DNA from 3 places in the Comamonas sp. JNW genome. Region 2 is predicted to be linked to each of the others. Evidence: predicted binding sites of a transcription regulator. Region 2 holds the regulator's gene; each other region holds the start of a gene.
What was found. The regulator FNR, encoded in region 2, switches genes on or off when oxygen is low (the NO sensors DNR and NnrR bind a similar motif). The targets are predictions, from matches to a motif close to TTGATNNNNATCAA.

Region 1 (9,762 bases), on a different contig from region 2:
GATGGCAAGAACCTGCTGCGCGCCTATTCCATCGCCAGCCCCAACTACGAGGAGCACCTGGAGTTCCTGTCGATCAAGGTCGATGACGGCCCGCTGACCAGCAAGCTCCAGCACATCCAGGTGGGTGACACCATCATCGTCGGCAAAAAGCCCACGGGCACCTTGCTGGTCGATTACCTGCTGCCGGGCAAGAACCTGTATTTGATCGGCACCGGCACGGGCCTGGCGCCCTGGCTGTCGGTGGCGCGCGACCCCGAGACCTATGACCACTTTGAAAAGGTCGTTGTGGTGCACGGCGTGCGCCAGGTCCAGGAGCTGGCCTACCAGCAGCTGCTCGAAGAAGAGCTGCCCAACCACGAGTTCCTCGGCGAAATCGTCAAGGACAAGCTGGTCTACTACCCGACGGTGACGCGCGAGCCTTTCCGCAACCAGGGCCGTATCTCCAACCAGATCACCGCCGGCACCTTCCCGCAGAACATCGGCCTGCCCGAACTGAACCCGGACACCGACCGCGTGATGCTCTGCGGCAGCCCCGCGATGCTCGCCGAGCTGAAGGAACTGCTCGAAGCCAAGGGCTTCAAGGAAGGCAATACCTCGACACCCGGCGACTTTGTCGTCGAGCGCGCCTTCGTCGAGAAGTAAGCAGCGTCCCCGCCCAGCAAAAAACGACCCGAGGGTCGTTTTTTGTTGCCTGCAGCGCAGATTAGATCAGCTGCTCGGTGTAGAAATTGCCACCGTGGTAGAGCAGCGGCGGCACGCCCACCACATGCTGGCAGTGCGCGACCTCGCCAACGAGGATCACATGGTCGCCCGCATCATGGTGCGGGCCGTTGCGGCACTCAAAGCTGGCAATGGCGCCCGCGAGCAGCGGCACGCCGGTCACGCCCACTTCATACTCCACGCCCGCCCAGCGGTCGATGCCCTTGCGGCTGAACTGCAGGGCCAGCTCCTTCTGGTGCGCGCCCATCACATTGATCGCGTAGTGGCTGACGGTCTCGAACACCGGCATTGACGAGGCGGTTTTCATCAGGCTCCACAGCACCAGTGGCGGGGTGAGCGATGCGGAATTGAAGGAGCTGATCGTCAGCCCGACCTTGTTGCCATCGGGCGCCAGTGCCGTGACCACAGCCACCCCGGTGGCGAACTGGCCCAGCGCATTGCGAAACTCACGTTCGGAAAACGAGGAAGAAACAGGCGAGTGCAGGTGTTCAGGGGGGAGGGAGCGGTTCACGGGGCAGGCAGACGGCAGGGGCAGACGCCATGCCGTCAAAAGCATGGATGGGGTCATTATCGGCCAGGGGGCGAGGCCCCTGCGCGCGTAGGTGCTTGAAAACAAGGCAGGCGGGCCGCATCTGCAGGGGAAATACACGGCGAGAAGCAAACCTATGTCCTTGATTCCCAACTTCGCGATGCTTGGCAGTGGCCCGACGGTGCTGATGCTCCACGATGCCGACACCGACCACCTGGGCTTTGCCCCGCAGGTGGAGCTGCTCGCCAGCCAGGGCTACCGCGCGATCGCCTGGGACATGCCTGGCTACCATGCCAACCCGCCACCCTATGGCGGCTACAGCCTGAAGGCGCTGGCCGCCACGGCGGATGGCCTGCTCGAAGCGCTGAAGATTGGCCGCGCCCATATCGTCGGCCATGGCATGGGCGCGATGGTGGCCGCCGAGCTGGCCCTGCGCCACCCCACCCGCGTGCGCAGCCTGACCCTGGTGGCCGGCGGCCCGGCGCTGGAGGCGGACAGCCAGCAGCACTGGGTGCAGACGCGCCAGCAATTGCTGGCCCAGTGCCAGCAGCAGGCCAGCACCGAGGCGGTGCAGATGCAGCGCTTTGCCGAGCTGCTGGTGCAGCTGCAATCGGGCCAGCAGGCCTTGCCCGAAGGGCTGCAGCTGGCGCGCCACGCGATCACCCAGATCCAGCCGCTGGCCTATGGCCGCATGCTGGAGATGCTGGCCGGCCCCAGCACCCTGGCCGAGCGCCTGCCCCACCTCAGCCAGCGCTGCCTGCTGGTGAGCGGCGGCCAGGATGTCTGCATGCCACCCCAGCGCATGCAGGCGCTGGCAGACCAACTGCCCGACGCTCGGCATGCCCGTCTGGAGGGCGTTGGCCACTGGCCCCAGCTGGAGAGCCCCGATGCCTTCGAAGGCCTGCTGCTCGACTTTTTGGCGACCCAGCGCGCCACGGTGCACTAGGAAAAACCCGTAAATCCGGCGCCTGCGGCGGCGGTTTGCCTCTGCAGGTGGTTGACTTGCCATCCTGGCAATGCAGCCCGCTGGGCGCCACCGGGGCAAAAAACTGGCATGCTATGGGGTTTGGCGTGCAGCCCGTCACTTTCCTGGAGCCTCTCCAGGCTGGCGGACGGCCACCATGATCGGCAGCGGCTCCCCACAGGACGCTGCTGTCCCTGTTGCCAACTGAAGGATTAGTCCCGTGTCCCCCTCTTCCCTGACCTTTGCCGTCACCCCATCGAGCCAGCCACACAGCGCCCAAGAGCGCGCCAAGATTCTGGACAACCCGGGTTTTGGTCTGCACTTCACCGACCACATGGTCTCGGTGCACTGGGACAAAGAGGGCGGCTGGCGCGATGCGGCCGTGACCCCGTACGGCCCGATTGCGCTGGACCCCGCCGCTGCCGTGCTGCACTACGGCCAGGAAATCTTTGAAGGCATCAAGGCCTACCGCCATGCCGATGGCTCGGTCTGGACCTTCCGCCCCCAGGCCAATGCCGAGCGCCTGCAACGCTCCGCCCGCCGCCTGGCGCTGCCGGAGCTGCCGGTCGATGTTTTTGTCGAATCGCTCAAGCAGATCATCGCCGTGGACAAGGACTGGGTGCCCAGCGGCAACGAAGCGAGCCTGTACCTGCGCCCCTTCATGATCGGTGACGAAGTCTTCCTGGGCGTGCGCAGCGCCCACAAGGCCACCTACTACGTGATCGCCTGCCCCGCCGGCCCCTACTTTGCCAAGGGCGTGGCGCCCGTGGCGATCTGGCTGTCGACCGACTATGCCCGCGCGGCCAAGGGCGGCACCGGCGCTGCCAAGTGCGGCGGCAACTATGCCGCTTCGCTGCTGCCCCAGCAGCAAGCCCAGGACAACGGCTGCTCGCAGGTGCTGTTCCTCGATCCTGCCGAAGGCAAGTACCTCGAAGAGCTGGGCGGCATGAACGTGTTCCTGGTCTACGGCAAGCAAAACAAGCTGGTCACGCCTGCGCTGTCGGGCAGCATTCTGGAAGGCATCACCCGCGACTCGCTGCTGCAACTGGCACGCGACCGTGGCATGGTGGTCGAAGAGCGCAAGATCGCTGTGGACGAGTGGAAGCAGGGCGTGGCCTCCGGTGAGATCACCGAAGTGTTTGCCTGCGGTACCGCTGCCGTGATCACCCCCATCGGCCAGCTCAAGGGCGAGGGCTTCTCGGTGGGCGACCTGTCGGCCCCCGCTGGCGAAGTCACGATGGCCCTGCGCAAGGAACTGACCGATATCCAGTACGGCCGCGCCCCGGACCGCCACGGCTGGCTGGTGCGTCTGGACGCCTGATCCGTCCGCGATATAAACGCCAAAGGGCCGCACAGTGTGCGGCCCTTTTTTCACGGTGCTGTGAGACCTTTACACAGCGACGGCAGTCTGGCGCTTGCTGTCGCTCTCGAAGCCATAGAAGCCAAAGCGCATCTCCGGCATGCGCCCGCTCACCAGCTCGGCCATCGCCTTGCCGCTGCCGGCGCCATGGGTCCAGCCCAAGGTGCCGTGGCCGGCATTGATCCAGAGCTTGCCGATCTTGGTGCGGCCGATGAACGGAATATTGGTGGGCGTAGCGGGGCGCAGGCCGGTCCAGAACTGCGGGTTGCCGCCCTGCTCAGGCAGGCGGGTGTCGCAGACGCCGGGCATCAGCTCCTCGATGCGGCGCGCCAGCATGTGGCAGCGGGCCTTGGCCAGGGGGCTGTCCAGCGAGCTGTCAAAACCGTTGAGCTCGATCGTGCCGGCCACGCGCAGCTGGTTGCCCAGGCGGCTCATCGCCAGCTTGTTGCCATCGTCAATGCAGCTGACAAAGGGCGCGGCCTCAGGCTTCAAGATCGGCAAGGTGGCGCTGTAACCCTTGCCCGGGTAGATGGCCACATTCAGGCCCAAGGTGCGCAACAGCGGCGCGGTATAGCTGCCGCAGGCGACGATGACGGCATCACCCTGCAAGGTGCGCGGGCTGCTGTCTGCGCCTGCTGCGGTGGCGCGCACGGTGACCGAGTCGATCGCGCCACCGGCCACATTCAGCCGCTCGACACGGTGGTTGTAGAGAAACTGCACACCGCCCTGGGCGCAGAGCTGGGCGAGCTTTTGCGTGAACACGCGCGCATCGCCGCTCTCGTCGCTCTCGGTAAAGGTGCCGCCCTTGATATGCGCGGCATAGGGCTTGAAGGCGGGCTCGATCTTCAAAAACTCTTCGGTGCTGACCATGCGGCGGTTCACACCGTACTGGCGCATCAGGTCGACGGCCATCTGCGCATCCTGCACCGCTTCGTCGCTGGTGAAGAAGTGGGCAATGCCGCGCTCGAGCCGGTTGAACTGGATGCCGGTCTGGGCCACCACGGCCTTCAAGGCGTTGTGGCTGTAGGCACCGAGCGCAACGATCTGCTGCACATTGCGGGCAAAGGAGCGGTCATTGCACTCGGCCAGAAACTGCGTGAGCCAGCGCCATTGCTGCGGATCGGCATGCGGGCGCAGCAGCAGCGGCGCCTCCTTGTCGAACATCCACTTGAGCGCCTTGAGCGGGGCATGCTTGTTGGCCCAGGGCTCGCAGTAGCTCACCGAGATCTGCGCGGCATTGGCATAGCTGGTCTCCAGCGCCGCGTCCGGTTGGCGATCCACGACGGTGACGTCGTGGCCGAGTTGCAGCAGATGCCAGGCAGTGCTGGTGCCGATGATGCCGGCGCCGAGGATGATGACTTTCATGCCTCTCAGTGTCTGGCATCTTGGCTGTAACATAAAGTGCAATTAAACTTCTTCAGGATTCATCAGTTGTACTAATACTGGAGCCCTATGAGCAACCTGGACCCTGTCGCGCTGGAATGCCTGGCCGCCGTGATTGAAGAAGGCGGTTTCGAGAAGGCCGCGCTGCGCCTGAATGTGACGCAATCGGCCGTCTCGCAGCGGCTGCGCGCACTGGAGGCACAGATCGGCTCGGTGCTGGTGGTGCGCAGCCGCCCGCTGCGGCCCACCGCTGCCGGCCAGCTGCTGCTCAAGCACACCCAGCAGCTGCGGCTGCTGCGCACCGACCTGGAGCAGGAGCTGCACAGCCTGCTGCCCCACACCATGCGCCGCAATGCGCATGACGAGGCCATCTCGATTGCCATCAATGCCGACAGCATTGCCACCTGGGCGCTCGATGCGCTGCAGGACATCGCGCTGCAGCAGCTGCCGCTGGAGATCATCACCGACGACCAGGACCACACCTTGGAGCTGCTGCGCACCGGCGAGGTGCTCGGCTGCGTCACCACCATGCCGCAGGCGCTGCGCGGCTGCCGCGTGACCGCGCTGGGCGCAATGCACTACATCGCCGTGGCATCGCCCGCCTTTGCCCAGCAGCATGTGCCGCAAGGAATCAACCGCAGCAACTTCAAGCACCTGCCGTTTTTGAGCTACAACCGCAAGGATGACATGCAGCGCGTGTTTGTCGCCCGCGCGATGGGCCTCAAGACCGTCGGCCTGCACCAGCTCTATGTGCCCAACTCCGAAGCTCAGGTGCGCGCCGTGGCCGCTGGCTGGGGCGTGGGCGTGGTGCCCGAGCTGCTGGCCCGCCCCTACCTCGCCGATGGCCGCCTGGTCAATGTGGCCGAGACCCAGGTGCTGCGCGTCGACCTGTACTGGCACTGCTGGAACCTGCAGTCGGCCTTGCTGGGCGCCCTGAGCGACGCGATGGTGCACAGCGCCAAGAGCAGCCTGGCGCCGCCCACGGCGGCCGCTCGCGCCATGGTCAAGGCATAAAAAAACTGCCTGCACCCCCAGGGGGATGCAAGCAGTTTCCGGATGTCCACAGGCATTCATCGCACCGGTGGTTCCATCCCTCCCTCATCAGTGACATCCATTGCATGCGCAGTATCCGCGCCAAGTATTGCTATATGGTGAATAGCAAATGACAGACGCATGATCTGATCCATTTACCGAATCAGCAATACCGGCAGCTTGCTCTCGGCCAGCACTTGGGTCGCCACCGAGCCCAGCACCAGCTTGGCCAGCGCACCATGGCCGCGGGTGCCCATGATCAGCAGGTCATAGCCGCCCTTATCGGCCGTCTCGGCAATGGTCTGGGAGATCGGGCCTACGGCAGTCTCGGCCACGGCCTTGACCTGGTGGGCGGCCAGAAACTCCTGCACCGGCACCAGCACCTTCTGCGCCTCTTCGCTGTGGTAGTCGTCCACCAGCGCCTTGCCCAAGGCCTTGGCAGCCCGGGGCGGCAGCAGGGGCTGCACCGTGAGCGCCGTGTAATGGTGGTTGGGCGTCAGCCACTCTGCGTGCGCTGCCAGGTAATCGAGCATCTTCTGGGTGTAGGGGCTGCCATCAACGGCCAACAAAATACGCATGCCTTGACTCCTTCAAAAAAGGGGTGAGGGACCCAACACCGGTGGCGCCACCAACGCTGGACTGTGGCCTGGCAAACCCGCGCTCCATCAGCGAGAACGCGCTTTACAGGCTAAATCATGTGTATCAGCATATAGATTTATCGTCAAACGGGCATTGATATGCATCAGGCGCGGCGACAAATTTAGGTAAAAACCCTTGGATTTGGGCTTGGCAGAGGGAATGCCGGAAGTGGATCGACCCTGGCTACACCGCCACCAGGCAATGCGGATTGAAGCTCTCCTGCTCGCCCTTGCGCGCATAGCCCAGCGGGTTGGCCACGACCCGGCATTGCCAGGGGCGGCCATCGCTGTGCTGGCCTTTGGCCAGGTAATCGCTGGGCGCATGCAGGTGGCCGTGGATCCAGAGGTCGGCATAGGGCAGCAGGTCATCGAGCACATTGCAAAAACCGGCGGTTCCGGGCGTCAGCCCATAGCGCGGATCGGCGCTGCGCAGGCTGGGCGCAAAGTGGGTGATGACGACGGTTTTGCCATCAAAGGGCTCGGCCAGTGCGGCGCGCAGCCATTCCTGGCAGCGCAGCGCTTCGTCGCGCATCTCGGCGGCCAAAAAGGGCTGGCCGTTGCGCTGCATCTGGGCCTTGGTCAAGTAAAAGTTCGCGGCCTTGAAGGCCTTCTCGCGCTGCTTCATCAGCGCGCCCAGCTCGGTCACGCCGTTGTGCAGGGCAATGGCGTCGTAGTCGGACCAGAGTGTGGTGCCGATAAAGCGCACGCCGTCGATGATCAGGGTGTCGCAGTCCAGCATCGTGATGCCCAACTTTTCGCAGCTGGCACGCAGGCGCAGCCGGGCGGCATCGAAATCCTGGTTGTCAAACTCGTGGTTGCCAGGCACCAGGATTACCGGCTCGGGCCAATGGCCGCCAGCCTGCTGCGGGCTGAACTGGGTGAGGCCAAAATCCTTATCGTCCAGCATCGAGCCATTCTGGTAGGAGCCAATGTCGCCGGCCAGCACCAGCAACTGGGCGCCGGGCGCAGGCTGGGCACGGAAATGGGGGTGGGTCTCCAGATGCAGGTCGGACAGAATTTGCAGGTGCATGGTCGCCTAGCCTACCATGGGCTTTAGCGCCTTGCAGCCCGCTACATCGGTAATTCCAGGTCAGGAAAAGCCGCCCGGGCCGAGCGCTCCAGTGCATGCAGCATCCATTCCAGCGCCGAGGGCGGAATATGCCCGCTGCGGCTGCGCCACAGCGCATCCACATGCACGGCCTCGACGCGCAGCGGCAGCGGCTGGAAGGCCAGCAGATCGGCGATGCCGGTGGCAGGCACAAAGTGACGCGGCAAAACGGTCAGCAGGTCGGTGCGCGCCACCACGCGCGCGGCGGTGAAGTACTGGTTCACCGTCAGCACCACCCGGCGCTTGCGGCCGATCGATGCCAGCGCCTCGTCCAAAAAGCCAAAGGGCTGGCCGGAAAAGCTCACCAGCATATGGCGTGCATCGCAGTAGCGCTCCAAAGTCAGCAAGCCCTCACTCAAAGGATGGTCCTTGCGCATCACGCAGAGGTATTCGCCGTCATAGAGGCGCCGGCTCTCGAAATCCACCAGGTCCCCCGACTGGGCGCGCGCCGTCATCTCGGCGAGCACAAAGGGGAAATAGCCCACGGCCAGGTCCGCCGTCTCGGCGTCCAGCTCCTCGCGCGGATCACGGGTAGTGAGTGGTTGCACATGCACAGAGACGCCTGGTGCCTCGGTCTCCAGAATGTGCATCAGGCTGGGCAGCAAGGTGGCGGCGGTGGCATCGGCCATCGCCACGACAAAGGCCTGGGTCGCATGGGCGGGGTCAAAGCGCTCAGGCGCAAAGCTGGCCTGCAGGCGCGCCAGCGATTCGCGCACCACCGGCCACAGCGCATTGGCCAGCGGTGTGGGCTCCACACCCTGGCCGCTGCGCACCAAAAGCTCGTCATGCAGCGCCTCGCGCAGGCGCCGCATCGCATTGCTGACTGCCGGCTGGGTGATGGCCAGCTTGTCGGCCGCCCGGGTCAGGCTGCGCTCATTCATCACCTCGTCGAATACACGCAAGAGGTTCAGGTCCAGGTGCCGAAATTGGTGGGGCAGCATTTTCAATCCTTTGCAGCGCTGGGCGAACCGCAATACATCACTGACATGAATGATACAGATTCAAAAGATAAATTTGAGAACGTCTAGGGTAAACCCTATACTTCGTTCATCGCTTCAAAGAAGCATTAATCCCAAAGACATCCATCATGACCAACAGTTTTGTACACACTGACATGGCTACCGAGCACACGGGCGTTCTGCGTGTGGAACGTGCTGCTGAACATCTCAAGACCACCTTCGGCACCAAGGGCGTTGGCGCATCGTTGATGCTGGCCGCGCTGGTCGCTGCCGTGCTGGTGGTTGCCACCCGCCTGGTGGACTCCGTCGCTGGCGGCAGCCACTGGATCGCTGGCTGGGCCCTGCTGTGGGCCGTCGCCTTTGTCGCCATCGCCCTGCTCGCTGCCCCTGCCCGCAACCTGAGCAGCAGCCTGCGCGCCGCTCGCCGCAGCTGGGACGAAGGCCACCGCCGCGCCCTGGAAGACGACAAGACCTGGCAAGTGGCCCTGCAAGACAGCCGCGTGATGGCTGACCTGAACCGCGCCATGAGCGACGCAGCGGTTTCGTTCTACCACAAGAACTACTGATCAACGCCGGCGGTCCTCCAGAGCCCCAGCGCCGGCAGCCACGATCTGCCTTTTCAAGAGCCACGGCATGCCGTGGCTTTTTTGTTGTCGGTGGTCGCCCCCATCCATAGCGGATCAGCAGCTTGGCATCGCTAAACACCTCCGCCAGCACAAGCGGCAGGTGCCTGGAAGAAGGTTGGCAAGCGCTTTCCTGCCCTCAGCGGTGCCGACTGTATGCAACAAACCACAGTCCTACCGATGCGCTGACGCTGAGCCCCAGCGGGTGTAAGGCCCGCCACTCCCACAAAACAAAACCCCGCATGCCTGAAACATGCGGGGTTTTGTTGTCTTTCGCTATCCCAGCCACTGGCAGCAGTGCTACCAGCGACCTCGTGAGCTACCGATCAGGCAGCAGCCAGGCGCTTTTCCAGATCGGCCTTGATGTCCAGCAAGGCCTGGGGCAGGCGCTGGGCCAGGTGGTCGAAATGGGTCTGGTGCGATGCCAGCTCTTCGGTCCAGACGGC
Region 2 (9,762 bases):
CCGGTGCTGGCCGTTGAGCTGGTAGCCCAGGCGGCCGCTGACCGCATTGCTGCGGTAGTCGTCCTTGTCTGGGTTGGCGGTGGCCACGGTGCGGGCATTGAAGCCATCGGTCTGCGAGCGGTTCAGACCCAGCGCGTAATCCCAGCCGTCGGCGCCGCCGGAGATACCGGCCTCGGCCGTGAACGTGCCCCGGTTGCCAAAGCCCAGGCCGACATAGGGCTGGGGCGTGCCCTCACCTTTCTTGGTGAAGATCTGCACTACGCCGCCCATCGCGTCCGAGCCGTAGACGGCAGCGGCCGGGCCGCGCAGCACTTCGATGCGATCGATCAGCGCCAGCGGAATCGATTGCCAGGAGGCGCCGCCGGTCGATTGCGAATCCATGCGCACGCCATCAACATAGACAGCGGTAAAGCGCGAATCGGCGCCGCGCATGAACACGCTGGTCGTCGTGCCCGGCCCGCCGTTGCGCGAAATCTGGATGCCCGGCACGCGCGCGAGCACATCGGCCACGCTGCCCGGGCCCTGGCGCTCGATGGTCTGCGCATCGATGATGGACATGTCGGCCACCAGATCGGACAGCGGCTGCTCGATGCGGTTGGCGGTTACCACCATCTCTTGCAGGTTCTTACCCTCTGTTTCCTGGGCGGCTGTAGCCTGCTGCGCCTGAGCTTGCAGCGCCAACAGGGGCAACGCCGCTGCGATGGCCAAGGCCAAAAAACGGGGGGTATGGAGGGTGCCCGAGCGGGGCGCAAGCGCGGGACGCGCGCAGGGGCGTGTCGAAAAAGCAGAGGAAAACATGCACTGAGTTGGTGATGAACCACCCCGCGCCAGCCTCCCCGCCGGCAATGGGGAACACGGAAGCCGCGGCAAGGCCTCAGCCACGCGCCTCCACTATTGTTGGCCGGTATCCGGGCTGGCGATGACACAGCACACGCCTTCCCAAACACTTGTTCAAGGTATTCAGTGGCATAGTGGTGGCTGTGGATGGCGCAAAAGCCAACCATCGCTTACCGTTGCGGGGGCAGCGCAGGTTGCGCAAGGCTTGTAGGGCACAAGCAGCGCTCCTGCTTCCCGTTGAACTGCCCCCATGTGAACCACTGGGGCGAGCACCAACGGGTACAATTTTAGCGTTAAACCCATTGCGCACTTAAGAAGACTGTCTCTCTATGGCCACTACGCCTTCTATGGATCTGATGCTTGAGCGGGTGGAGGCACTGCTGAGCCGTCATGAGGCTTTGCAACGCGCCCACGCCCAATTGCAAGAGCAAGTCACCACCCTGACCCAGGAGCGCGACTCCCTCCAATCGCGCCTGACAGCGGCCCGCGCCCGCGTGGATGCACTGATCGAACGCCTGCCCAAGACCTTTGACCAGGACGAATGATGAAACAGCTGGAAGTACACATCATGCAGCAAAGCTATATGCTGGGCTGCCCCGAAGGCCAGGAAGCACGTCTGCTGGCTGCCGTCAAGCATGTCGATGAGGCCATGAGCGGCATCCGCGACGCGGGCAAGATCCGTGGCCGCGAGCGCATCGCTGTGCTGGCGGCCCTCAATGTCGCTTTTGACCTGCTTGATTTGCAAGTGCAAAACAGCCAGCTCAGCCAGACCGCAGACGCCCTGCAGGCGCAAGCTGCTGCGCAGTCTGCCGCGATGGTTGAGGTCCAGGCCCAGACCGCCCCTGGGGACCAGGCGAGCCTGGACTGGGATGCGCCCCGTGTGCAGTCGGTGATGCAACGGCTGGACGCGGCGCTGGCGCCGGCCCCCGCGCAACCGGCCGACACCCTGGGCACCAGCGCTTGAGGCACTGCCGCGAGCAGGCGCCAACACCAGATTGCCGCGCCATGCAATGCCTGGCTGCAAAATATCACGCCACCCATTGCTCAATCTGGCTAACCAGCTATCTTTTTTGACCAATCCAGGCACATTGAATTGCAGTTTTGGTGGGTGCGGCAGGCGCGAGCGATTACAATGAAAGCGTTCGCAGCCCTGCTGGACTTTATAGTTCCTTGAACCAATGCTCTACGAGCACGGGCTTGGTACATTACCTATTGAGCGTGATCGTCTCGCGTCAGATGAACCCAACGATAGGTTGCCCTCGCCCACCTGAACCCCCGGTTCAGGATGACGGTCCAGTGGATCCGCTGCGAACACCTGATTTTTTCGGGCAGGCTCCGCCCAACCTGTCTTCTCCTCTCCGCGACAGCGGGGTTTCAGGCCACCTGTTTCAGGTGGCCTTTTTACTGCGCGCCATGACTGATCCTCTTGTTTTGCTGCCGCTGTCGTTTCTGGGCCTGATCGGCGGTTTTCTGGCGGGCCTGCTGGGCATTGGCGGCGGCATGGTGCTGGTGCCCTTCATCACCTACATCCTGGGCACCCAGGGCGTGGCGCCGGAGCTGGCGATCAAGATGGCGATTGCCACCTCGATGGCGACCATCGTCTTCACCTCGATGTCCAGCGTGCGCGCCCACCACCAGCATGGCGCGGTGCGCTGGGACCTTGTCAAACGCCTGGCCCCGGGCATTGTGCTGGGCGGCCTGCTGGCCAGCCTGGGTATTTTTGCGGTGCTCAAGGGCAGCTACCTGGGTTTGTTTTTTGGCCTGTTCATTGGTTACTCGGCACTGCGCATGTTCCGCAAGCCCAATAGCCAGGCCATGCGCGCCATGCCGGGCACGGCCGGCCAGCTGGCTGCGGGTGGCGTGATCGGCTGCCTCTCGGGCCTGGTGGGCGCGGGCGGCGCCTTCATCAGCGTGCCTTTCATGACCTGGTGCAGCGTGCCGATGCACAACGCGGTAGCCACGAGCTCGGCGCTGGGCTTTCCGATTGCGGTCACCAATGTCATCGGCTTCATGGTGGCCGGCCTGCACCTGCAGGGGCTGCCACCGCATTCGCTGGGTTATATCTGGCTGCCCGGCCTGGCCGCCATTGCCACCTGCAGCGTGCTGACCGCGCCGCTGGGCGCCCGCGCCGCGCACCGGCTGCCGGTGGGCCAGCTCAAGAAGATCTTTGGCGGCATCTTGCTGTGCCTGGCGCTCTACATGCTCTACAAGAGCTTGGCGGCCTGGCAGGGCTGAGGCCCGCCCACGCCCTGCCCTCAGATAATCCGCGAGAAGCGCGCCCGGTTGCGGTCGGCCTGCAGGTTCTTGTCAAACACCATGGCGACGCCACGCACAAAGTACCAGCCCAGCTCGGTCACATTGATCGATTCGTCGCTCAGCTGCACCAGGCCCTGCTCCTGCAGCTCACGCAGCTGGGCCAGCTCGGCGGCAAAGTACTGCGCAAAATCAATCAGCCAGGCCTGCTCCAGCGATTCAATCGCCAGGCACCCCTGGCACATCAGGCCCATGATCACCGTGCGGCGCAGCAGGTCGTCGCGCGTCAGTGCCAGCCCACGCACCACGGGAATCTGGCCCTGGTCGATCAGGTCGTAGTACTCCTCCAGGGTCTTGGCATTTTGGCTGTAGGTGGCGCCAATGCGTCCGATGGCTGACACGCCCAGCGCCATAAGATCGCAATCGGGCTGGGTGCTGTAGCCCTGAAAGTTGCGGTGCAGGCGGCCCTGGCGCTTGGCCACCGCCAAGGCATCGTCGGGCAAGGCGAAATGGTCCATGCCCACATACACATAACCGGCGGCTTCCAGCGCCGCCAGGGCCTGGGCCAGCATCGCCAGCTTGTCGGCGGGGCTGGGCAGGTCCTGGGCCTGGATGCGGCGCTGGGGCTTGAAGCGCTCGGGCAGGTGCGCATAGGCATACAGCGCAATGCGGTCGGGCCGCAGCGCGTTGACCTGCTCCATGGTGCGCACAAAGCTGGCCGGGCTTTGTTGGGGCAGACCATAGATCAAATCGATATTGATGGATTCAAAGCCGATAGCGCGCGCCTGCTCGACCAAGGCAAACACCTGGTCAGCGGGCTGCTCGCGGTGCACCGCCTTTTGCACCAGCGGGTCAAAGTCCTGCACGCCAAAGCTCAGCCGGTTGAAGCCGAGCCGGTACAGGTGCTGCAGGCGCTCGCCGCTCACAGTGCGCGGGTCGATCTCGATCGCGTACTCGCCACCGGGCTGCAGATGAAAACGCTCTTTGACCATATCCATCAGGCGGCTGAGGCCGGCATCGGTCAGGAAGGTGGGCGAGCCCCCACCCAGGTGCAGTTGGCTGATGGTCGGGCGGGCGCTGACATGGGCCAGTTGCAGGTCCAGCTCGCGCTCGAGGTAATCCAGGTATTCGTCGGCCCGCTCGGCGTGCTTGGTGATGATCTTGTTGCAGGCGCAGTAGTAGCACAGCGAGGCGCAGAACGGCACATGCACATACAAGGACAGCGGCGACAGCCGGCCCGCCAGACCGGTGCCGCGTTGCGCCAGCGCCAGCTTGTACTCATTCGCAGCAAAGGCTTCAACAAATCGGTCTGCGGTAGGATACGAGGTGTAACGGGGGCCGGGAACATCAAAACGGCACAGCAGTTCAGGGGTCAGGGAAATCATGGTTCTTCTTCCTAGCGGACGCCCCAATGTGCCCCAAGGCCTGCCACGCGTCCTTGATGTACATCAAGAAGCCTCTGGGCGCCAGCACGCACAATAGGCCCATCCAAGGAACGTCGTTCCTATCTGAATAGTTGTTCACGGGTATTGATACATGACATCCAACTCCATCAAAGTAGCGTGCTCCAGCTGCAATTTGCGCGAGCTGTGCATGCCCGTGGGACTGTCGGCCGAACAGATGGAGCGCATCGACGAGATCGTCGCCACCCGGCGCAAGATCAAGCGCGGCAGCGCGCTGTTCCGCAACGGTGAGACCTTCACCTCCTTGTATGCGATACGCACCGGTTTCTTCAAGACCAGCATCGCCACCGAAGACGGGCGCGACCAGGTCACCGGCTTCCAGATGGCGGGTGAGATCATCGGCCTGGACGGCATCGTCAACGACCGCCATTCCTGCGACGCGATTGCGCTCGAAGATGCCGAGGTCTGCGTGATGCCCTACTCCTCGCTCGAAGACCTGTCGCGCGAGGTGACCGCCTTGCAGCACCATGTGCACAAGGTCATGAGCCGAGAGATCGTGCGCGAGCATGGCGTCATGCTGCTGCTGGGCAGCATGCGCGCCGAAGAGCGCCTGGCCGCCTTCTTGCTGAACCTGGTGCAGCGCTTGCATGCCCGGGGCTTTTCGCAGCATGAGCTGATCCTGCGCATGACGCGCGAGGAAATCGGCAGCTACCTGGGCCTCAAGCTCGAGACCGTCAGCCGCACCTTCTCCAAGTTTGCCGAGGAGAACATCATCGAGGTCAAGCAGCGCCATGTGCGCATTCTGGACACCGACAAGCTCCAGGGCCTGATCAACACCCAGGCCTGCTCGGCTTAAGACCCTGTTCCAAGTCGCTCCGCCAGCGGATACAAACGCGGTCTGATCCGACATCCGCTCAAGCCGCAAGCGGCGATGCTCTGAGTTGCATCCACGGCAAGGCTGCCACCCACAGCCCTGCCCCATGTCTGACCTGAAAGGAGCCTGCCATGTACCAACATATCCTGCTTGCCACCGATGGCTCTGAGCTGTCCGAGAAGGCCGTGCGCCACGCACTGGCGCTGGCCAAGCTGAGCCATGCCACGGTGACTGCCGTCAACATCTCGCCCAACTACCCGCGCAGCTACTTCGAAGGCAGCACCATGCAAAACCCCGATGACATTGCGCGCATCGAGGATGGCTGGGAACGCGCAGCGCAAGGCATTGTCGATAAGGTGGTGGCCGAAGGCGCCGCGACCGGCGTGCCCATCAAGACCCTGGTGATCAAGTCCGACATGATTGCCGAGGCGCTGCTGGAGACGGCGAAGAAGGAAAACTGCGACCTGATCGTCATGGCATCGCACGGCTACCGGGGCTTGAAGCGCCTGCTGCTGGGCAGCGAAACACAGCATGTACTGACCCATGCCACGATACCGGTGCTGGTACTGCGCTGATCGCCGTATAACCGCATCATCCCCATAGCAAAACCCTCGCCTGCGGCAGCTTCTGAGCGGCCACAGCGCGAGGGTTTTGTCATGGCGGCGCATGCCGCCTCCATAGGCGCATCAGCCCTTGAACAGGTCCTGGTACTGGTCGCGCAGCAGGTTCTTTTGCACCTTGCCCATGGTGTTGCGTGGCAGCTCGCCCACGACAAAGCAGCGCTTGGGAATCTTGAAATTGGCCAGCTGCTTTTTCAAGGTCGCAATGATGCCGTCGGCATCGAGCGGTTGGCCCGCCTTGGCAATGACCACCGCCACACCCACTTCGCCAAAATCGGGGTGCGGCACGCCGACCAGCGCGCTTTCCGCGACGCCCGGCAGTTCGTTGATGAAGCCCTCGATCTCGGCCGGGTAGACGTTGTAGCCGCCGGAGATGATCAGGTCCTTGCTGCGGCCGACGATGGTCACATAGCCGCGCGCATCGATCTTGCCTACGTCGCCGGTCTTGAACCAGCCGTCGGCAGTGAACTCCTGCGCGGTCTTCTCGGGCATGCGCCAGTAGCCGCTGAACACATTGGGGCCTTGCACCTGGATATGGCCGATCTCGTCGGCGCCCAGCGCCTGGCCGTCATCGCCCTGCACCCGCACGCCCACACCCGGCAGCGCAAAGCCCACCGTGCCGCCCCGGCGCTCGTCCTGGCCGCCATGGCGGGCATCGGCCTGGTAGGGGTTGGAGACCAGCATGATGGTCTCGCTCATGCCATAGCGCTCCAGGATGGTGTGGCCGGTGCGGGTCTGCCAGTCGCGGAAGGTCTCGATCAGCAACGGCGCCGAGCCGGAGATGAACAGACGCATGTGCTGGGCCGCTGCCTTGGTCAGGCCCGGCTCGGCCAGCAGGCGCACATACAAGGTCGGCACGCCCATGAAGACCGTCGCCCGCGCCATCGCGGCAATCACCGCCTTGGGCTCGAACTTGGCAAACCAGATCATCTTGCTGCCATTGAGCAAGGCCGCATGGATCGCGACAAACAGGCCATGCACATGGAAGATCGGCAGCGCATGGATCAGCACATCGCCCTTTTTCCAGCCCCAGTAGTCCTTGAGCATGACGGCATTGCTCAGCAGGTTGCCGTGGCTGAGCATCGCACCCTTGCTGCGCCCAGTGGTGCCACTGGTGTAGAGGATGGCGGCCATGTCGTCGGCAGATTTCTGCGCAGGCGTGTGTGCATCGGCGCAGTGCACCGCACGCTCCAGCAAGGTTCCGCTGCGGTCATCGCCCAGGGTGAACACGCTTTGCGTGCCGCACTGGAAGGCGATCTTGGAGACCCAGCCAAAGTTGGCCGGTGAGCAGACCACAACGGCCGGCTCGGCATTGGTGACAAAGTACTCGATCTCGGCGCTTTGGTAGGCGGTGTTGAGCGGTAGAAACACATGGCCGGCACGCAAGGTGGCCAGGTATAGCGCCATCGCTTCGACCGACTTTTCCACCTGCACCGCCACGCGGCTGCCGGAAGGAATATTCAGCGAATCGAGCAGGTTGGCGATGCGCGCGCTCATGCGGTCCAGATCGCGCCAGCTGTAGTTCAGCGGCTCACCGCTGGCCGACGTGGTCTCCACGGCGATGGCATCGAGGTCCTCAGGAAAGGCCGCGCGCAGGGCGCAGAACAGGTTGTCGTTGGTCATGTTTGTCTACTTGGTTGGTGGTTTCCTTGGCGCCTGCGGCCCGGCCGGTGGCCAGCGCAGGCACGGTCAAAACTGGGCTGCTCTTTTGTCGACAAAGGCGGCAATGCCTTCGCGGTGTTCTGCCGAATCGGCATAGGCATAGGGCTGCTGCAGCACCGGGGCCTGGGCATCGCCTTCGGCCAGTGCACGCAGCAGCTGCTTGGTCATGCGGGCAGCCTGGGGCGCCAGGCCGCAGATGCGGGCCACGCTGCGTTCCAGCTGGGCCTGCAGGTCTTGAGCGGGGTGAACCTGGCTCAAAAAGCCCGAGGCCAGCATCTGGTCGGCGCCAAAGAGCGCTGCCTCCAGCAGCATCTGCCGCGTCTTGGCAGGCCCCACCTGGCTCAGCACCAACGCCGCCTCCTTGGGTGCCATCGGAAAGCCCAGTTTGGCAATCGGCGCGCCAAACTGGGCGGTGTCGGCCGCCAGGCGCATGTCGCAGCAGCTGGCCAGCTCCACGCCCGCGCCCATGCAGGCGCCTTCAATGGCGGCCACCAACGGCACATCGCATTGCAGCATGGCGTTGAGCGCCGGCCAGACCTCGCCTTCGTGGAAGGCGGCCAGGCTCTCTGGGGCAAAGCGAAAGTCGGCGTACTCCGAGATATCGCCACCGGCACAAAAGGCCTCGCCCTCGCCTTGCAGCACGATGCAGCGCAGCCCGGGCTGGCGCTGCAGGTCCTCAAACACGCTGCGCAGCTGGCGCCACATGGCGCGCGACATGGCATTGCGCTTGCCCGCATGGTTCAGCACCACGCGCACGGCCTGCGCGCGGGATGCCTCCTCGCCCGCCACCCACGATTGCACACGAACCTGCCCCGCCATCATCTCGCTCCTCTTGTCATTCAATCTTCGCGCCCGAGGCCTTGACCACCTCGGCCCAGCGCTTGACCTCGTCGGCCACAAAGGCGGCAAACTGCGGCTGCGTCATGCTGCCATATTCCGCACCATTCTTGGCCCAGATGGCCTTGATTTCTTCGGAGGCGCCCATGCGCTTGGCCTCTTCGAACATGCGCGCCTGCAGCTCGGGCGAGGTGCCCTTGATGGCCCAGAGGCCGTACCAGGTGGTCACGTTGTAGTCGGGCAAGCCGACTTCGGCAGCGCAGGGCACATCGGGCAGCGAGGGGTTGCGCTGGCTGCCCGAGACCATCAGGCACTTGATGCGTCCGGCGGCGATATGCGCGGCCGACGAGCCCAGGCCATCGAACAGCATGTCCACATTGCCGGCAATCAGGTCCTGCAGCGCCGGGCCCGCGCCCTTGTAGGGTACATGCAGGATGTCGGTCTGGCTCTGGATCTTGAACAGCTCGCCGGCCAGGTGGTGGCTGGTGCCGGCGCCAGCCGAGGCAAAGCTCATCTTGCCCGGGTTGGCCTTGAGCTGGGCCAGCAGCTGCTGCATATTGGCCGCCGTCACCCGCTTGGGGTTGACCACCAGCACCTGCGGCACCGTCGCCAGCAAGGCCAGCGGCACCAGGTCCTTCTGAATGTCGTAATCAAGCCGGGGATAGACCGAGGGCGCAATCACATGGTGGGTGCCGCCCATAAAGAAATGGTAGCCATCGGAGGGCTGGCGCGCGGCAAAGCTGGCCCCCAGGGTGCCGCCTGCGCCGCCCTTGTTGTCGATCACCAGGGTCTTGCCCGAGATTTTCGAGAACTGCGAGGACAGCGGCCGCGCAAAGGCATCGGTGCCACCCCCTGCAGGAAAGGGCACCACCCAGGTCACCGGCTTGCTCGGCCAGTCGCGCGCAGCGGCCGCACTGGCCCAGCTCCAGGCGGGCAGCGCGCTGCCCGCCATGCCAGCGGCCAGGCCCAGGACAGTTCGTCTTCTGGACGGGGAAGGTGTATTGCTCTTGGTCATCTTGTCTCCTAACGGTTATTTTTAAAGATCCACGCACACCCGCCTGCGCGCGCCGACAGCAACGCTCAGGCCCTGGGTGGTCAGCAAAGAATGCCTACCACCCAGGCTGCGGCCCTATGGGGGCCTGCAGCTCTCTCCAGGCCAGCGCAGCGCCCGGGGGCGCGATGCTGGCCTGCCATCCTCAAAAACAGGTTCAGACCTTGGCCAGCGCCTCAATGCCCGATGACACCGGAATCTTTCCCTGGGCGAGCGCATTGCGGT
Region 3 (9,762 bases), on a different contig from region 2:
GCGTCATAGGCCTGGATGGCCTTGGCATCGGGGTCGGAGGCGACGCTGAACTGGTCACGGCAGGCCTCGCTGGAGAAGCGCTGCATCGTGGCAATGTCGTCATGCGAGATACCGACGACCTGCGCGCCGGAGGCCGCAAAGCTCGGCGTGGCCTCGGCAAAGGCATGGGCCTCGATCGTGCAGCCCTGGCTGAAGGCCTTGGGGAAGAAGTACAGGACGACGGGGCCGCGCTTCAAGGCCTCGGCCATGTCAAAGCGCTGCACCTTGCCGGCCAGTGCCGACTGTGTGCTGAACATCGGTGCCTGGGCACCAACAGCCAGCGCCGCCTGGCTGGGCAGGCTGACCAGCGCTGCGCAGCCCATCACCACCGAGGCCAACGCCCCCACGAATTTTGCTTTCATAGTCGATCCTTCTGTTGTCATCTAGATACGCCCCAAGCCTGGGCCATTGGCGGCAGGCTCTGTTTTTCGCCTGCGCTCCATCGCTCCACACCACAGCCCCTAGAATATGCCACCTGGCGTGATGGCATACATCATCACCCCTTTGACTGTTTATGCAACTACCTCCTTGGCCGACTGTGCGAAAGCCATGCGAAGGTGTGACCCTCAAGGAGACAACAAGATGATGAAACACATTCTGCAATGCGCCGCCGTGGCGCTGACGGTGGGGGCCGCTTCGGGTGCCATGGCCCAGGGCTCGGCGACGGACTACCCCGGCAGCAAGCCGGTGCGCATGGTCGTGCCCTTCCCACCAGGCGGTGGCACCGATATTCTCTCGCGCATCATCGCGCAAAAGCTCAGCGAACAGAACCACTGGACGGTGGTCGCTGACAACCGGGCCGGCGCGGGCGGCACCATCGGTATCAGCGAAGTCGCCAAGGCCCAGCCAACGGGCTATGACATCGTCATGGGCCAGAAGGACAACGTGGTGCTGGGCTACTACCTGTACAAGGGCCTGCCCTGGAACCCCGCCAAGGACTTGACGCCCATTGCCCATGTGGCCTACTCGCCGGTCATCATTGCCACCTCGGAAAACAGCAAGTTCAAGACCTTGAACGATGTGATCGCCGCCGCCAAGGCCGACCCCGGCAAGATCACCTACGGCTCGCCCGGCAATGGCACCAGCATCCATATCGCTGGCGTGCTGTTTGAGAAGGCGGCCGGCGTCAAGCTGACCCACGTGCCGTACAAGGGCTCCAACCCCGCGCTGCTCGACACCTTGTCCGGCAATGTCGATCTGCTGGTGTCGTCCGTGCCCTCGGCCATTGGCCAGATCAAGGCCGGCAAGCTGCGTCCGCTGGCTGTTACCTCGGCCAAGCGCAGCAGCTCGCTGCCCGATGTGCCTACCGTTGCGGAACTGGGCATGAAGGGCTTTGATGTGAGCACCTGGTATGGCCTGTTTGGCCCCAAGAACCTGCCCGCCCCCATCGTCAGCAAGCTCAACACCGAGGTCAACAAGCTACTGGGCCAAAAGGAAGTGCAGGATTCCATCCTGGCCCAAGGCGCCGAGCCCCAGGCCATGTCCGTATCGGACTTTGACAAGTTCTTCCACAAGGACTTCCAGGATGCCAAGGCCATTGTTGAAGCCTCGGGCGCGACCATCCAGTAAGCCCCAGGGCTGGGATACGGCAAGGGCACCTCGCAGGTGCCCTTTTTTTATGACCAGGCCAATGGCCCGATGGTGATCAATGGCAATGCCAGCGCTCAGGCACCGTCGCCCTGGAAGGCCTGGCGGCGCAAGGTCACCACCAAGGTATCGCGGTGGCCGGGGGCATCGCCCAGCGGCTGGATCGGCGTGCTCTCATGGATCATCCGGGCGTCGTCGAGCAGCATCAGCGACCAGGGCTCGGTGAGCGTAAAGCGCAGGCCTTGCGGGCCCTGGGCGTCGAACACCCGCGTCTCCCCGCCTTTGATGCCCTCGCGTGCCACCAAAAACACCGCCACCAGATCCACGCCATCGCGGTGCGCACCTTCGGGGGTGGGCCGGCCAATGCCCTCGGCGGTGTCGATGCGGAACTGGTGGGCCTCGGTATACCAGGGCGCGTGCTCCGCACTGGGAAACAGTGCCTGCGCCGTGTGACCCAGCGCACGCATGATCTGGCGCCAGGCGGGCAGCGACTGGGTGCTGGCTGCGACGGGCTCAAACCAGCGCTGCATGCCGCCATGCAAGGCGTTGTACTCCACCGGCTGCCAATGGGCACGGTGGGCTACGGACTCAACCTGGTCATCCTGCACCACATAGCAGGAATGGCGGCGCTTGCGGTAGCGCCCGCCGTCTTTGAGGTAGGCATCATGGGGCATGGCCTCCCAGTGGCTGCCGAGCGCTGCCAGGTCATCGGGCGGGCAGGCTGCCCACTGCGCCACGGCGGCGGGGCTGAGCACCGCATAGCCATAGGCGCGCAAAGTGCCGTCCACCTGGTCGGCATCACAATAAGGAGGAGGAAAGGACTGCATGTAAAACTCCGTCAAGCGGGCGAGCTTACGGCGGTCACAAAAGCATTGCGTGCTGCACAACTTTGGGCAGCGCCGCAGCGCTGCCCGGTAGCCATCCACTCAACGAAAACGGCAACAAGCCGGGTGCCGTCGCTGACATTACTGGCGAACGACCAGCACGGGGATCAGGCTGTCGCTCAGCACGCGCTGGGTCACGCTGCCCAGCACCAGCTTTTCCAGGCCCTTGCGGCCGTGCGAGCCCATCACAATGAGGTCGGCGCCGGTGGTTTTGACCGCTTCCATCACCCCGTCGTGTACGGAGTGGCCTTCGCCCATGACGGTGTCCACAGGAATACCGGCCTGCTCCATCGCAGTTTTGACCGCGTCCAACGCGGTGTGCGCATCGGCAGTGGCAGCAGAAAGGTACTGCGCCTGGCCATAGGCAAAATCGGCGCCCACGCCGGTGAAGGGATAGGGATCTATCACATACACCGCAGTGACCTGGCTGCCAAAGGCCTTGGCAAGACCGGCGGCCTTGTTGACCGCGAGCATGGAGGTGGCAGACCCATCGACCGGCACCAGAATATGTTTGAACATAGCGTCACTCCTTTTTGTTGTTGCATGCATAACTTACTCTAAAACGCAGGGCCCGGCAAACCTGGCAGGCCCTGCAGCACTGCCACCTATGCGGCAGTTGCAAGCGGTTTGCGCTGCATCAACGGGTGGCGCCGCGCCAGCCCGCGCCGCATAATGTTTGCACCGCCCTGCTGGGCCCTAACCCCTCTTCAAACGATGACAACATCCCTGCGCTCCCTGGGTCGATCCGCCCTGCAAGTCTCGCCGCTGTGCCTGGGCGGCAATGTATTTGGCTGGACGGCTGACGAGGCCACCAGCTTTCGCCTACTCGATGCCTGGCTGGATGCCGGCATGAACTTTGTCGATACCGCTGACGTGTACTCGCGCTGGGCGCCTGGCCACAGCGGCGGTGAATCGGAGCGCGTGCTCGGCAAATGGCTGCGCAGCTCGGGCAAGCGCGCGCAGGTGGTGTTGGCCACCAAGGTCGGCAAGGATATGGGCGAAGGCAAGGTCGGCCTGCGCCCGGAGTACATCCGCCAGGCGGTCGACGCCTCTCTGCAGCGCCTGCAGACCGATTACATCGACCTCTACCAATCGCATGACGACGACGCGCAGGTACCGCTGGCCGATGTGATGGGCACCTTTGGCGAGCTGATCGCCGAGGGCAAGGTGCGTGCCGTGGGCGCCAGCAACTACAGCGCAGCGCGCCTGGCAGAGGCGCTGCAGACCAGCGAGCAGCATGGCCTGGCGCGTTATGAGAGCCTACAGCCGCTTTTCAACCTCTACGACCGTGCCGTGTTCGAGCAAGAGCTGCAGCCGCTGTGCGTAGCGCAGGGCGTGGGCGTCATCAATTTCTACAGCCTGGCTGCCGGCTTTTTGACCGGCAAGTACCGCAAGGCCGAGGATGCGAGCAAAAGCCCGCGCGGCGCCAAGACCACCCAGCTGTATCTGAACGACCGGGGCTTGCGCATTCTGGCCGCGCTCGAACAGGTGAGCAGCCGCACGGGCGCCCCGATGGGCGAGGTGGCCGTGGCCTGGGTCATGCGCCAGCCGGCCATTGCCTCGCCGATTGCCAGCGCCAGCAACCTCGAGCAGCTGCAGTCGCTGATCCGCGCCAGCCAATTGCAGCTCGATGCCGATGCGATGGCCACGCTCAACGCCGCCAGCGCCGAAGCTTGAGCGAAGGCTGGCGACAAGCCTAGGCCAGCAGAGCCGGCAAAATCTGCGCCGAGGGCAAGCGCCAGCAGCGGTCGGCCACGCTGTCGAGCGCGGTCGGCTCGGGGTTGATGACCACCACATGGGCGCCGCCCCGGGCGGCGATATGGGCCAGGCCAGCCGCCGGGTAGACATGGCCGGAGGTGCCAATCACCAGCATCAGGTCGCAGGCCTTGGCGGCATCTTGCGCCTGCTGCAGCTCGGCATGGGGCAAGGCCTCGCCAAACCAGACCACCGCCGGGCGCAGGTAGTTGCCGCAGCCAGGGCATTGCGGCGGTGCATCGCCTTCGGTAAAGCGGGCGTCGCAACAGGGCTTGGGCGGCAGCAGCCAGCGGTTGTCCATCAGATTGCCATGCAGGCACAGCACTGGCGTACTACCAGCACGCTGGTGCAGGCCATCGACGTTCTGCGTAACCAGGGTCATCCGGCCGGAGTGGCGCGCCTGCCATTGGGCCAGCGCCACATGGCCGGCATTGGGCATCACCTGGCGGACCAGATCGCGGCGGTACTGGTACCAGTCCCAGACCCGCTGCGGATGGGCCAGAAAACCCGCCTCGCTGGCCATCTCCTCGGGGCTGAACTGCGTCCAGTAGCCCGTCTGCGCATCGCGGAAGGTGGGCACGCCGGACTCCGCACTGGCCCCCGCCCCCGTCAGCACCAGCAGATGCCGCGCATTGTGCAAGCGCTGTCGCAGGCTGGCAATTTCTGTATCGGCAAGCGGCAGCGCTGCGGAGGTATCCAAAGGAGCAAAAGACATAGAGGCGGCAGTGAAGAACAGGCGCCCAGCATACGGCAAGGCTTGGGCTCCACCGCTCCAGTCCAGCATCGCCGTGCAGGGCGAGCTCTAGGCGGCTTACATTCAGAAACGGTCATCACGATTTGGAGATGGACACGATGGACGGGCCGAGCCCAGAATGGCTGACCCACGACGAGGAGACAAGAATGCAATTCATCCCCTATCTGAACTTTGATGGCGATTGCGCCGAAGCCATGGCCTTTTACGCCCAGCTGTTTGGCGGCCAGATCATGCACCAGATGCGCTTTAGCGACATGCCGCCTGGCGAAGGCATGCCACCGCTCCCGCCTGAGGCGCAGTCGCGCCTGATGCATGCCCACCTGCAAGTGGGCAGCCAGGCGATCATGGCCTCGGACACGATGCCTGCGATGCCTGGCGCCAGCGCCGAGACCTGTGGTGGCGGCTATCTCAAACCCCAAGGCATTTGGGTGTCCATCGGTGTCGATTCCGTAGCAGATGGCGAGCGCATCTTCAACGGTCTGGCTGACGGTGGCCAGGTGGCCATGCCCTTTTCAGCCACCTTCTGGTCGCCCGGTTTTGGCATGGTGACCGACCGTTTTGGCACCCCGTGGATGGTGAACGTCCAGACGCAGCCCGCTGCATAAGGCCCTCGTCTCCTCACCGCACAACCGCACACCACCTGCACCGAACCACACCCTATGTCTCTACAACCCCATCCCCAGGATCTGGTGCTCAGCCGCCTGATCCATGCCCCCGCCGCCACGCTCTACCGCTGCTGGACCGAGCCCGCCCTGCTCACCGAGTGGTTTGTACCCAAGCCCTGGACCATTGCCAGCGCCCAAGTGGATGTGCGTGTGGGCGGCGGCAGCCAGATTGTCATGCGCGACCCGCAAGGCAACGAGTACCCCAATGCCGGCGTGTACCTGGAGGTAGTACCCAACCGCAGGCTGGTCTTTACCGATGCCTACACCGCTGGCTGGGTGCCCAGCGCCAAACCGTTCATGACGGCCATCATCGAGTTTGAGCCCGAAGCGGGCCTGACCCGCTACACCGCCACCGTGCGCCATTGGAGCGAAGAGACCCGCAAGCAGCACGAGGCGATGGGATTCCACACCGGTTGGGGCGTGGCCACCGACCAGCTCGTGGCGCTGGCTGCCAGCTTGTAGTTGCGTCCTCGCGCTGCGATGTAGCGCCCACCCATAACAGCGCCGCTCGAGCGCCCAGGAGACTACCATGCCTTATGTCGATGGATTTGTGCTGCCCGTGCCCCGCGCCAAGCTCGACGCCTACCGAGCCATGGCCGAGGCGGCCGGCAAGGTCTGGATGGAGCACGGCGCACTGCAGTACTGGGAATGTGTGGGCGACGATGTGCCTGACGGCGAAGTCACCTCGTTTCCGATGGCGGTCAAGCTTCAGGCGGACGAGGTCGCTTGCTTTTCCTGGATCGTCTACACCTCGCGCGCTGAGCGCGACCGCATCAATGCTGCGGTGATGGCCGACCCGCGCCTGGCAGACATGCAACCGGCCAACATGCCGTTTGATGCCAAGCGCATGATCTTTGGCGGATTTACGCCGGTCGTGCAGCTGGGGACTTGATAAGGCCACCAAGCCCACCTAGAGCCGCTGCGCCGTATCAGGCCACTACGCCGGCCATCTCCACGCGCACCAGCAGCCCCTTCAAGGCCTCGCTCTTGCGCCATTGCAACCGGCCTTCGTAGCCTTGCACGATTTGCTGGGTAATCGACAGGCCCAGGCCCGTGCCATCAACCGTCTCATCAAAGCGCTGGCCCCGCGCGCCGGCTGCCTGCATTTGTGCGGCCGTCATGCCAGGGCCGTCGTCCTCCACCTGCAGCACCAGGCCTTGGGTGGCGCTGCCATGCACCGTCAGGCGCACCTGGGAGGCTGCCCATTTGCCCGCGTTGTCCAGCAGATTGCCCAGCAGCTCTTCCAGATCGGCGCGCTCGCCCCGCCACCACAGCGCGACACCCTCCTCCACCAGTTGCCAGTCCAGGTCGCTGGCCTGGTGCAGTTGGCGCAGCATCGCCAGCATCTGCCGCGCGCAGGCCAGCACATCCACAGGCAAGCCGGCGCTTGGCCCATGCACCAGGGTGGCATCGCTGAAGGTACGGGCCTGGTAGCGGTCAATCAGCCGCGCCATCGCCGTGGTCTGCTGCAGCACCAGGTCCGCCGGCAGGGCTGCACCGCTGCCGGCATGGGCCATCAGCAGCGACAAGGGTTTTTTCAGCGCATGGTTGAGGTCGGCTGCATGCGAGCGTGATCGCTCCACCACCTGGGTATTGCGCGCGAGCAAGGCGGCCAGCTCCTGCTGCAAGGGCTGCAGATCGGCACCCAGCGGCAGCTGCGCAATCTGCTCGGTGGCGGGCGCAGCGCCTGGCAGCGGCTTGTCCAGGCCGGCAATCACACTGACCAGACGCTTGAGCGGCGCCAGGCCCACGCGCAGCTGCAGCCAGACCAGCGCGCCAATCAGCAGGATCAGCATGGCGCTAGTGATTCCCAAAATCTGGTCAATGCGGCGCAGGCTGGCCATCAGCGGCTGAGCCGGGCCAAAGACCTGCAAGTGCATCGGCGCGGCGCCCGCTGCCAGCTGCACCGAAAAATGCTGTACCAAAAGCGGCTCCTGCTGCGGGCCCCGGGCCTGCTGCAAGCGTTCGCTGCCCCACAGCCGGGCTGGGCTCACCACCAGGTCGGGCTGGTCCCACAGCGAGCGCGAGCGCGCCAGCACCACCGGCTCTGCGGCTGTTCGCAGGGGCGCGCGCGCCTGGCCCTGCAACTGCCAGTACCAGCCCGAGAAAATGGCGCTGAACTCGTCGCTGCCGCCCGCCGCCTCTTGCACCCGGCCATCGGGCAGCAGCGCCAGGCGCGCGTGGATGCGCTCGGATTTTTCCTCCAGGCTGCGCGACATGCTGCCCAGCAAGCTGGCATGCACCTCATAACGCAGCCACCAGCCGCCCAGCCCCATCACCAGCAAACTGGGCACGATGACCAGGGCGGCCATGCGCGCAGCCAGCGACCAGCGCCGCGCAGGTGAGCGCCGCGCGGGCGGCCGCTCGTGGGCAGAACTGGGAGGGAAGGCCATGGTGCGGCGGGGCTACAGCAGCAGCTAGCTGGGCGCGTTCAGCCGAAAGCCCTGGCCGCGCTCGGTCACCAGCAGATCGGACTGGCGCAGCTTGCGCCGTATGCGGCCGATCAGCACATCAAGCGTGTTGGAGTCCGGGTCCAAATCGCGGGCATAGACATGCTCGCTGATCTCGGTGCGCGTGAGCACCCGGTTGGGGTGGTGCATCAAATAGGCCAGAATCTTGTGCTCCTGCGCCGTCAGCTGCAAACCCTGGCCGTCGTGCAAAAAGCGGCCGGCCGTTACGTCGTATTCTAGGCAGCCCGCGCGCAGCACGGTGGCCGCACTGCCAGTGCTGCGGCGCAGCATGGCACGCAGGCGCAGCACCACCTCGTCGAGCATGAAGGGCTTGGTCAGGTAGTCATCGGCACCGGCGCCAAAGCCGGCCACCTTGTCGCTCCAGCGGTTGCGCGCCGTCAGGATCAGCACCGGCCAGTGGCAACCCGCCTCGCGCCAGTCGCGCAACACCGTCAGCCCATCGCGCTGGGGCAGGCCCAGGTCCAGCACGGCTGCGTCGTAGGGCTCGGTGCTGCCGGCAAACGATGCGGCATCGCCATCGGCTTCCACATCCACTGAGAAACCGGCACGCGCCAGTGCCTGCTGCATTTGCGCGGCCAGTTCCGCATCGTCTTCGACCACCAGAATTCGCATCAGCGCTCAATCCTCCATCTTTTGTTGGAGCACCTGCAGGCTGCGTGCATCCACCTTGAGCTTCAAGGTGCTGCCATTGCCGTGCAGCAGTTCGATCTCGTAATAAGAGCCCTGGCCCTCGTCATGCTCCAGCTCCACTTCGAGCACCTGGCCCGTGAAGCGCGGTGCCAGCGCCTGCAATACCTCGTCAGCCCGCTTGAGCGGCGCCGGGTTGCGTGCCTTGGCCTGGGCGGGGGGCAGCACTTGGCCGGTCGCGGCCTCCATCACCAGCTTGCGGTAGCCTTGCTGGTCGGCGCTGAGCTTGATTTCATAGACGCCCCGGCCCTGGCTGTCGCGCTCAAACTCCACATCGGTGATGCGGCTGGCGTGCTGCTGCGCCAGCTTGGCCAGGTACTGGGCCAGCTCCCGCATCCCCAGCGCCTGCGAGCGGTCCTTGGCCACGCGCTGCACGGTCTGGCCACTGGCCGCGTCGATCAGCAGCTCCTGCTTGAGGCCCTGGCTGTCCACCAGCTTGATCTCGTAGCGCAGCTCGCCCTGGGGGCCGCGCTTGGTCTCGACATCCACCACGCGGCCGGCCTGGCTCGCGGCAATGTCGCTCAGGATCGCGGACAAGGGCTTGTACTGGCCAGTGGCCACCGCCGCACGCACCGCGTCATGCTCGGCGGCTTGGCTGGCGCCGCCCAGCAGCAAGCTGCAGGCCAGGGGCCAGGCAGCGATGCGAGAAAAGCGGGGGGGAATTTGCGCCATGGCAGGCATTATGACAAGCACGATTAAACAGACCATGAACGGTCGCTTCACACTGCGTTTAGGCAAGGTTTTCAATACTTCAGTCCATGACGAATCAGCCAGCTGCTGGTTTGCATGTCACCACATTGAAGGGATTGAACCATGAAGAAGACCACCATCGCCTGCATCCTGGGTGCCGCCAGCATCGCTGCCAGCCTGCCGTTTGCCGCCCAGGCCTACAACGCCCAGGAAGTGCTCAACAGCATCAG

Region 1: DCO45_RS20925 (universal stress protein) is a predicted target of FNR. The motif match lies at 6,721-6,734, and genes of this name have one in related genera.
Region 3: DCO45_RS09295 (universal stress protein) is a predicted target of FNR. The motif match lies at 3,138-3,151, and genes of this name have one in related genera.

What each region holds. Positions count from the first base shown of each region.
Region 1 covers NZ_QETI01000019.1:60,121-69,882, forward strand. Annotated here, with positions in the region: gene DCO45_RS20895 (ferredoxin--NADP reductase) at 1-642, shown strand, start outside; gene DCO45_RS20900 (flavin reductase family protein) at 704-1,231, opposite strand; gene DCO45_RS20905 (alpha/beta hydrolase) at 1,386-2,195, shown strand; gene DCO45_RS20910 (branched-chain amino acid aminotransferase) at 2,434-3,534, shown strand; gene DCO45_RS20915 (D-amino acid dehydrogenase) at 3,604-4,938, opposite strand; gene DCO45_RS20920 (LysR family transcriptional regulator ArgP) at 5,026-5,970, shown strand; gene DCO45_RS20925 (universal stress protein) at 6,144-6,566, opposite strand; gene DCO45_RS20930 (metallophosphoesterase) at 6,811-7,656, opposite strand; gene DCO45_RS20935 (LysR family transcriptional regulator) at 7,698-8,675, opposite strand; gene DCO45_RS20940 (hypothetical protein) at 8,822-9,259, shown strand; gene DCO45_RS20945 (phosphoenolpyruvate carboxykinase (GTP)) at 9,643-9,762, opposite strand, start outside.
Region 2 covers NZ_QETI01000006.1:71,916-81,677, reverse strand. Annotated here, with positions in the region: gene DCO45_RS10700 (TonB-dependent receptor) at 1-612, opposite strand, end outside; cobalamin riboswitch at 882-1,129, opposite strand; gene DCO45_RS10695 (hypothetical protein) at 1,167-1,382, shown strand; gene DCO45_RS10690 (cell division protein ZapA) at 1,382-1,801, shown strand; gene DCO45_RS10685 (sulfite exporter TauE/SafE family protein) at 2,251-3,072, shown strand; gene hemN (oxygen-independent coproporphyrinogen III oxidase) at 3,093-4,475, opposite strand; gene fnr (fumarate/nitrate reduction transcriptional regulator Fnr) at 4,627-5,349, shown strand; gene DCO45_RS10670 (universal stress protein) at 5,499-5,942, shown strand; gene DCO45_RS10665 (malonyl-CoA synthase) at 6,054-7,610, opposite strand; gene DCO45_RS10660 (enoyl-CoA hydratase/isomerase family protein) at 7,677-8,468, opposite strand; gene DCO45_RS10655 (tripartite tricarboxylate transporter substrate binding protein) at 8,485-9,438, opposite strand; gene DCO45_RS10650 (malonyl-CoA decarboxylase) at 9,695-9,762, opposite strand, start outside.
Region 3 covers NZ_QETI01000005.1:72,597-82,358, reverse strand. Annotated here, with positions in the region: gene DCO45_RS09310 (peroxiredoxin) at 1-401, opposite strand, end outside; gene DCO45_RS09305 (tripartite tricarboxylate transporter substrate binding protein) at 622-1,608, shown strand; gene DCO45_RS09300 (2OG-Fe dioxygenase family protein) at 1,704-2,453, opposite strand; gene DCO45_RS09295 (universal stress protein) at 2,592-3,029, opposite strand; gene DCO45_RS09290 (aldo/keto reductase) at 3,225-4,187, shown strand; gene DCO45_RS09285 (NAD-dependent deacylase) at 4,207-4,980, opposite strand; gene DCO45_RS09280 (VOC family protein) at 5,166-5,624, shown strand; gene DCO45_RS09275 (SRPBCC family protein) at 5,679-6,146, shown strand; gene DCO45_RS09270 (DUF1428 domain-containing protein) at 6,214-6,576, shown strand; gene DCO45_RS09265 (sensor histidine kinase) at 6,614-8,077, opposite strand; gene DCO45_RS09260 (response regulator transcription factor) at 8,102-8,767, opposite strand; gene DCO45_RS09255 (PepSY domain-containing protein) at 8,774-9,514, opposite strand; gene DCO45_RS09250 (PepSY domain-containing protein) at 9,656-9,762, shown strand, end outside.